Regions from separate parts of the Paenibacillus sp. FSL F4-0125 genome, predicted to be linked through region 2. Evidence: a T-box and tRNA genes for the amino acid it is inferred to sense, from the RefSeq annotation. Region 2 holds a T-box; the other holds one or more tRNA genes.
The links. The T-box of region 2 lies ahead of ileS (isoleucine--tRNA ligase). A T-box ahead of a tRNA ligase gene usually reads a tRNA of that ligase, here a tRNA-Ile.
Positions count from the first base shown of each region.

Region 1: it has a tRNA-Ile gene. The T-box ahead of ileS (isoleucine--tRNA ligase) is inferred to sense a tRNA for this amino acid. The anticodon was not compared.

Region 1 covers NZ_JBBOZJ010000001.1:921,021-925,381, forward strand. Annotated here, with positions in the region: rRNA gene NST74_RS04030 (23S ribosomal RNA) at 1-2,519, shown strand, start outside; rRNA gene rrf (5S ribosomal RNA) at 2,592-2,708, shown strand; tRNA gene NST74_RS04040 (tRNA-Ile) at 2,766-2,842, shown strand; tRNA gene NST74_RS04045 (tRNA-Asn) at 2,846-2,921, shown strand; tRNA gene NST74_RS04050 (tRNA-Ser) at 2,927-3,019, shown strand; tRNA gene NST74_RS04055 (tRNA-Glu) at 3,150-3,221, shown strand; tRNA gene NST74_RS04060 (tRNA-Val) at 3,228-3,303, shown strand; tRNA gene NST74_RS04065 (tRNA-Met) at 3,321-3,397, shown strand; tRNA gene NST74_RS04070 (tRNA-Met) at 3,470-3,546, shown strand; tRNA gene NST74_RS04075 (tRNA-Asp) at 3,572-3,649, shown strand; tRNA gene NST74_RS04080 (tRNA-Gln) at 3,666-3,740, shown strand; tRNA gene NST74_RS04085 (tRNA-Lys) at 3,748-3,823, shown strand; tRNA gene NST74_RS04090 (tRNA-Leu) at 3,839-3,922, shown strand; tRNA gene NST74_RS04095 (tRNA-Gly) at 3,928-4,002, shown strand; tRNA gene NST74_RS04100 (tRNA-Arg) at 4,011-4,087, shown strand; tRNA gene NST74_RS04105 (tRNA-Pro) at 4,118-4,191, shown strand; tRNA gene NST74_RS04110 (tRNA-Gly) at 4,204-4,274, shown strand.
Region 2 covers NZ_JBBOZJ010000001.1:4,966,215-4,970,575, forward strand. Annotated here, with positions in the region: gene ileS (isoleucine--tRNA ligase) at 1-2,622, opposite strand, end outside; T-box leader at 2,991-3,265, opposite strand; gene NST74_RS22150 (DivIVA domain-containing protein) at 3,506-4,018, opposite strand; gene NST74_RS22155 (YlmH family RNA-binding protein) at 4,248-4,361, opposite strand, start outside.

The DNA.
Region 1 (4,361 bases), 4.0 Mb from region 2:
GATCCCGAGTAGTGCGGGGCACGTGAAACCCCGTATGAATCCAGCAGGACCATCTGCTAAGGCTAAATACTACCTGGCGACCGATAGTGAAACAGTACCGTGAGGGAAAGGTGAAAAGCACCCCGGAAGGGGAGTGAAATAGAACCTGAAACCGTGTGCTTACAAAAAGTCAGAGCCCTATTAATGGGTGATGGCGTGCCTTTTGTAGAATGAACCGGCGAGTTACGTTTAACATGCAAGGTTAAGTCGAGAAGACGGAGCCGCAGCGAAAGCGAGTCTGAATAGGGCGAATGAGTATGTGGACGTAGACCCGAAACCGTGTGATCTACCCCTGTCCAGGGTGAAGGTGCGGTAACACGCACTGGAGGCCCGAACCCACGCACGTTGAAAAGTGCGGGGATGAGGTGGGGGTAGCGGAGAAATTCCAATCGAACTCGGAGATAGCTGGTTCTCCCCGAAATAGCTTTAGGGCTAGCCTCGGTATAAGAGTAGTGGAGGTAGAGCACTGATTGGGTGCGGGGTCCGCAAGGATTACCAAGCTCAGTCAAACTCCGAATGCCATATACTTATTGCCGGGAGTCAGACAGTGAGTGCTAAGATCCATTGTCAAAAGGGAAACAGCCCAGACCATCAGCTAAGGTCCCCAAGTGTGTGTTAAGTGGGAAAGGATGTGGAGTTGCACAGACAACCAGGATGTTGGCTTAGAAGCAGCCACCATTGAAAGAGTGCGTAATAGCTCACTGGTCGAGTGACTCTGCGCCGAAAATGTAACGGGGCTAAACACACCACCGAAGCTATGGCTAGATACGTATGTATCTGGGGTAGGGGAGCGTTGTATGTGGGTTGAAGGTGTACCGTAAGGAGCGCTGGACAGCATACAAGTGAGAATGCCGGTATGAGTAACGAAAAGATCAGTGAGAATCTGATCCGCCGAAAGCCCAAGGTTTCCTGAGGAAGGCTCGTCCGCTCAGGGTAAGTCGGGACCTAAGGCGAGGCCGAAAGGCGTAGTCGAAGGACAACAGTTTGAAATTACTGTACCACCGTAATCCGCTATGAGCGATGGGGTGACGCAGGAGGGTAGTGACGCGGACTGATGGATATGTCCGTCTAAGCAGTGAGGCTGATGTGTAGGCAAATCCGCACATCGTTAAGGCTGGGCTGTGATGGGGAGCGAAAATTGTAGTAGCGAAGGTCATGATCTCACACTGCCAAGAAAAGCCTCTAGCCAGGAGAAGGTGCCCGTACCGCAAACCGACACAGGTAGGCGAGAAGAGAATTCTAAGGCGCGCGGAAGAACTCTCGTTAAGGAACTCGGCAAAATGACCCCGTAACTTCGGGAGAAGGGGTGCCCCGGTAGTGTGAATAGCACGAGGGGGCCGCAGTGAAAAGGCCCAAGCGACTGTTTAGCAAAAACACAGGTCTGTGCGAAGCCGCAAGGCGAAGTATACGGGCTGACGCCTGCCCGGTGCTGGAAGGTTAAGGGGAGTGGTTAGGGGTAACCCGAAGCTATGAACCGAAGCCCCAGTAAACGGCGGCCGTAACTATAACGGTCCTAAGGTAGCGAAATTCCTTGTCAGGTAAATTCTGACCCGCACGAATGGCGTAACGACTTGGGCGCTGTCTCAACGAGAGATCCGGTGAAATTTTAATACCTGTGAAGATGCAGGTTACCCGCGACAAGACGGAAAGACCCCATGGAGCTTTACTGCAGCTTGATATTGAATTTGGGTACGATCTGTACAGGATAGGTGGGAGCCGTAGAAATCGGAGCGCAAGCTTCGGTGGAGGCGCCGTTGGGATACCACCCTGATCGTATCTAGGTTCTAACCTAGTGCCCTAATCGGGTACGGGGACCGTGTCAGGCGGGCAGTTTGACTGGGGCGGTCGCCTCCTAAAGAGTAACGGAGGCGTTCCAAGGTTCCCTCAGAATGGTTGGAAATCATTCGAAGAGTGCAAAGGCATAAGGGAGCTTGACTGCGAGACCTACAAGTCGAGCAGGGACGAAAGTCGGACTTAGTGATCCGGTGGTACCGCATGGAAGGGCCATCGCTCAACGGATAAAAGCTACCCTGGGGATAACAGGCTTATCTCCCCCAAGAGTCCACATCGACGGGGAGGTTTGGCACCTCGATGTCGGCTCATCGCATCCTGGGGCTGAAGTAGGTCCCAAGGGTTGGGCTGTTCGCCCATTAAAGCGGTACGCGAGCTGGGTTCAGAACGTCGTGAGACAGTTCGGTCCCTATCTGTCGTGGGCGCAGGAAATTTGAGAGGAGCTGTCCTTAGTACGAGAGGACCGGGATGGACGTACCGCTGGTGCACCAGTTGTTCCGCCAGAAGCATGGCTGGGTAGCTACGTACGGACGGGATAAGCGCTGAAAGCATCTAAGCGTGAAGCCCCCCTCAAGATGAGATTTCCCAATTAGTAAGACCCCTTGAAGACGACGAGGTAGATAGGTTGGAGGTGGAAGTGCAGTAATGCATGGAGCTGACCAATACTAATCGGTCGAGGGCTTATCCTATACTTAAAACGCAAATTCAATTCGGATTCAGTTTTCAGGCGATTAAGCCTGAGCATTACGCTGTAATGCCCGTTTGGTGGCGATAGCGGAGGGGTTCCACGCGTACCCATCCCGAACACGACCGTTAAGCCCTCCAGCGCCGATGGTACTTGGACCGAAGGGTCCTGGGAGAGTAGGACGCCGCCAAGCGGACAACCACATTACCCGTGGTATTTTTTTTGCCCTTAATATTCGTATGTCTTAAAAGGGCCTTTAGCTCAGCTGGTTAGAGCGCACCCCTGATAAGGGTGAGGTCGGTGGTTCGAGTCCACTAAGGCCCACCATATTCCCTGATAGCTCAGTTGGTAGAGCACTCGACTGTTAATCGAGTTGTCACAGGTTCGAGTCCTGTTCGGGGAGCCATTTATGGAGAGGTGTCCGAGTTTGGCCGAAGGAGCACGATTGGAAATCGTGTAGGCGCCACAAGCGTCTCGAGGGTTCGAATCCCTCTCTCTCCGCCATGAATTTACTTCCCTGTTAGGGATGAGAAGCCTTGGTGGTTCGTTGAAGCATAAGCTTCGTTAGGAATGCTTCGCAATCTCGATCGTAGTGAGAGTATCCCTCTCTCTCCGCCATAAAGTTTATTAGCATGGCCCGTTGGTCAAGGGGTTAAGACACCTCCCTTTCACGGAGGTAACATGGGTTCGAATCCCATACGGGTCATAACATGGAGGCTTAGCTCAGCTGGGAGAGCATCTGCCTTACAAGCAGAGGGTCGGGGGTTCGATCCCCTCAGCCTCCACCATATTCATTTAAGAACGACGCGGGGTGGAGCAGCCCGGTAGCTCGTCGGGCTCATAACCCGAAGGCCGCAGGTTCAAATCCTGCCCCCGCAACCAAATTTTCCTTAAGCATGATGTTTTGGGACTAGCTGGCGTAGTGTAAATGAATAGTATATACTTATTAAATGACGCGGGGTGGAGCAGCCCGGTAGCTCGTCGGGCTCATAACCCGAAGGCCGCAGGTTCAAATCCTGCCCCCGCAACCAATTTACATTTATGCATTATGTCTGTGGAACCGTGGTGTAGTTGGCCTAACATGCCTGCCTGTCACGCAGGAGATCGCGAGTTCGAATCTCGTCGGTTCCGCCATTTAGTTAATTATTGTTGGGGATTAGCCAAGCGGTAAGGCAACGGACTTTGACTCCGTCATGCATAGGTTCAAATCCTATATCCCCAGCCATTTATGAGAGCCATTAGCTCAGTTGGTAGAGCACCTGACTTTTAATCAGGGTGTCGAAGGTTCGAGTCCTTCATGGCTCACCATTATTTTTAAAGTGTGCGCGTGTGGCGGAATGGCAGACGCACCAGACTTAGGATCTGGCGTTTCACGACGTGGGGGTTCAAGTCCCTTCACGCGCACCAATTTTGCGGAAGTGGCTCAGCGGTAGAGCATCGCCTTGCCAAGGCGAGGGTCGCGGGTTCGATTCCCGTCTTCCGCTCCATAATTTTTGCGCCCTTAGCTCAGCTGGATAGAGCGTTTGACTACGAATCAAAAGGCCGGGAGTTCGAATCTCTCAGGGCGCGCCATTTTTATTACTAAGTCATTACATGTTTTGACGGGATGTAGCTCAGCTTGGTAGAGCACCTGGTTTGGGACCAGGGGGTCGCATGTTCAAATCGTGTCATCCCGATTTTATACCTTTGCGGGTGTAGTTCAATGGTAGAACTTCAGCCTTCCAAGCTGATAGCGTGGGTTCGATTCCCATCACCCGCTTATAATTAAGAAACACCTGTCTATTATAGGCAGGTGTTTTTTTGTATAGTTACATTCATATGGATACAATAGAACTTAGGGCTTTTA
Region 2 (4,361 bases):
ACCGTATTTTTTACCGGCAACCTTAAGATTCAGCTTAAGTGTGAAATCCACAAATCCGCTATCACTAGTCTCCAGCACGATGTTCTTGATGTTGATCTCTTCTTTGATGATCTCTTCATACTCAGACAAATGGAAGTCACGGTTCATCGAAACGATCAGCTCAGACAGTGGTTGACGATTCTTAATGCCTGTTTCGTTACGCACGTTGCGCGCCAGCTCAACGATCTGTCTTGCACTTTCCATATCCTCTTCCAGCTCTTTATCGATCAAGCTCTCATCAGCAACCGGATAATCTGCTAAATGCACGCTTTCTCCGCCGCCAAGGTTCGTGAAGATATCTTCAGACAACATCGGTGTAAATGGAGCCATCAAAGAGGCTGTCGTCAAAAGCACATGGGTCAGTGTACGATAAGCATCCAGCTTATCTTCACCTAGACCACTCCCCCAGAAACGGTCACGGGAACGACGGATATACCAGTTACTGAGCTCATCCACAAAGTTCTCAATCGCTTTGGACGTGTTTACGAAGTCATTTACCGCAAGTCCTTTATCTACCAAAAGAATCAAGCTGTTCAGACGGGATAGAATCCAGCGGTCCAGCTTATGTTCGGATACTTTAAAAGGATGATCGGCTGGATCGTAACCATCGATGCCTGCATAAAGCGTCAAGAACGCATGTGTATTCACCAGTGTATCTACAACTTTAGATTTGGTTTCCCCTACAAGACCACGGGAGAACCGTTTGTTGTTCCACGGTGCACTGTCAGACAGAATCGCCCAACGGAAAGCATCCGTTCCGTATTCATTCATGATTTCCCAAGGATCAATAACATTGCCTTTGGATTTGGACATTTTTTGACCGTTCTCGTCGAGGATATGGCCTGTAGCGATTACCGCTTTATATGGTGCTTTACCTTTAAACAAGGTAGATACTGCTAGCAAGCTATAGAACCATCCACGGGTCTGGTCGATCCCTTCACAGATCATATCCGCTGGATACTGATCATTCAGCTTATCTTCGTTTTCAAATGGATAGTGGCTTTGAGCAAAAGGCATTGAACCACTGTCAAACCAAACGTCGATAACTTCCGGTGTGCGAACCATCTCTGCACCTTCACTGAAAGGACTACGTAGCTTGATCTTATCTACAAAAGGCTTATGCAGCTCGATATCCTCAGGCACATCGCCGATTGCCATGGCTCTCAGTTCTTCAATGCTGTGTGGAGCGAACTCTTTGCCCGTTTCTTGACACACCCAAACATTAAGCGGTGTACCCCAGTAACGATTACGGCTGATATTCCAGTCCACCAGTTCATCCAAGAACTTACCAAAACGGCCTTCGCGTACATGCTCAGGGTACCAATTTACGCTGTTGTTGTTAGCAATGAGCTGATCCTTGATCGCTGTAGTGTTGATGAACCAGCTGTCTGTTGCGTAATACAAGAGCGGTGTATCACAACGCCAGCAGAACGGATAGCTGTGCTCGTATTTTTCTTTACCGTAAAGCAATCCTTTTTCAGATAAAGCTTTAACGATATCTAAATCGCAATCTTTTACGAAGCGTCCGGCAAAATCAGACACTACATCCGTATACTTACCGGAATTATCAACCACGTTTACGAAGCTGATACCGTTCTCGCGGCAAGTCTTGTAGTCATCTTCACCATGCGCTGGTGCCATGTGTACGATCCCTGTACCGCTGGAATCTGTAACGAAGGAAGCACCTACGATGACATTGCTTTTCTCTGCCTTGATGTATCCGAAAGGAGGAGCGTAAGTTTTGCCGATAAACTCGGAACCTTTATGTGTCGAAAGGACGGTGTGCTCGCCTTTCATTACTTCTTCCACCAAATTCTTAGCAACGATGTACACACCATCTTCTTGTTGTACACGTACATAATCCATGTCAGGGTTCATGGCTAAAGCCATGTGCGCTGGCAATGTCCAAGGTGTAGTCGTCCAAGCTAGTACGTAGTCTCCACTGTCATCCAGTTTGAACTTTGCAGTCGCACTAAGATCCTTGACGGTTTTGTAGCCTTGAGCTACTTCGTGGGAGCTTAGGGTAGTCTGGCAGCTTGGGCAGTAAGGGCTAACGCGGTGTCCGCGATAGAGCAGCCCTTTGTCATGCACCGTAGCCAAGATGTTCCACACGCTTTCGATATATGTGTTATCCAAGGTTACGTAAGGATTATCTAAATCCGTCCAGTATCCGATACCCTCTGTAAACTCGCGCCATTGCTTCTCGTAGCCGAAGACGCTGTCTTTACATTCCTGAATGAATTTCTCTACACCATATTCTTCGATCTCTTGTTTACCGGAGATCCCAAGCTTCTTTTGCACGCCTAGCTCTACTGGAAGACCATGTGTATCCCAGCCCGCTTTACGTACCACACGATAGCCTTTCATCGTTTGGTAACGACCGATGAAATCCTTGATTACACGGCCCAGCACGTGCCCGATATGTGGTGCACCATTCGCTGTAGGAGGACCTTCGTAAAATACATAGTTCGGACGTCCTTCACGGTTCTCCATGGATTTGCGGAACGTATTTTCGTCGCTCCATTTCTTCAGTATGCGGACATCTCTTGCCCGCGCTTTTTCTCTGACATCTACTTTTTGCATGTGATGGTCAATCCTTTCATGGTTTAGTCTCTGAGCGACCTTGCACAGCTGGTCGCACGTGCTTTTGTTCTTGGCACCCGAGCCGCGATCCCGCAGGGCAGCACTGGCTAGGAGTGCCACAGGGACCGGCGAGTGAAACGCCGGTTTGCTCTAGCAGTGAAGGCCCCGCAGGCGATCCCGCCAGGGGAGCCTAAGAAGGGCCGCTCCTTCAGCCACATGAGTCCGTTCGCTTCCACCACCGTACCCATTTGCACGAGGCTTTACTTTGCGGGTGTCCAGAGGGCGGCAGCCCTTGGGGTCCCCCTTAGCAAGGGGGATTTAGGGGGATGGCCCGCCCCGGAACAACAAAATAAGCGTCATCCCACCCCCAAAGGGGCGAGACGACGCTCGCGATACCACCCTAATTCTGCGCATGAGCACATCCTTAAGGGGAGTGTATTCAGCACAATCTCAGTCCCGCGCGTAAATCTCATGCACAGGTCCGGTGTAACGTCCGGCAGACGGCTAAGCTTACGCACGATCAACGCTTCAGCTTAACTTCTAGGGGAAGATCTTCCGGCAGGGTTCGAACAATCGGCTCTCAGCAATCGCCGACTCTCTGGAGAACGTTACCTTGTCGTACTTGTCCCGTCATCGAATACATATAAACATTATACAGATATGTTCTATTTATAGACTTTTTGAGTCTAAATGTCAACAACCGCTTGCCAAATCCGCAAATAGGAGCATACCAACGATGGCGGAAGATCCTTTATTATGATCGATTTTAACGGAAAATAAAAATAGAGGGAATAGCTCCCTCTATTTAGCCAATTCTGGTTTGAAATTATAAAAGTCCAAAATCCTTCCTACTCACAAACCAAATCAGCATTCATCACAATGATTAGATACGATGTAGAACATCATCCTTAAAAGTTACGTTCTCGCTCGCCTCACGACTCTCCAAGGCATTCCAGTCATCCTGTGACAACAGCTCCAGCTGAGCTTCCACCAATGTCCGGAAACGAGTACGATAGATTGAAGCTTGCTTGCGCAACTCTTCAGTCTCAATAGCAACTTTACGGGATTTGGATAACGCTTCGTTAATAATCCGATCTGCGTTCTTTTCCGCTTCCTTGATAATAAGCTGCGATTCCTTCTTGGAGTTGTTCTTCACATCATCTGCCGCTTCCTGAGCGACTAAGATCGTCTTCGATAAACTCTCTTCAATGTTCACAAAATGATCCAAACGCTCTTGAATGGACAAAAGCTGATTCTGCAGCTCTTTGTTCTCACGGATAACACTTTCGTAATCTTTAATTACTTGATCCAGAAATTCGTTGACCTCGTCCTCATCATAACCGCGAAGTCTCCGAGAGAACTCCTTGTTATGTATATCGAGCGGTGTTAATGGCATGCTGTGCACCTCCTAGAAATTTCGGACCTTCTAAGTCTCTGAACCATACCTGTGCAGCAGACAAAGAAGAAAGACTGTACTTCAAGTAAAGGCAGAGGATATATATCGACGATCCAACTGCCATTCATGGTTCGCCTCTTCTATAAAATATCGGCGTCCTGCTTTAAAAATGTTTGATTCCCTCGAAATAATCAATTTCGACAAGTAAAGCCGGATTCCTGCAAGGGATTCACACAAATTTACCAATTTGAACACGGTATCGGCCCTTTTTCGTCAAACTACCGACTTCTAAAACCTTGAAACGACCGAATCCTTGAATAGATACCATGTCACCATCTTTAAG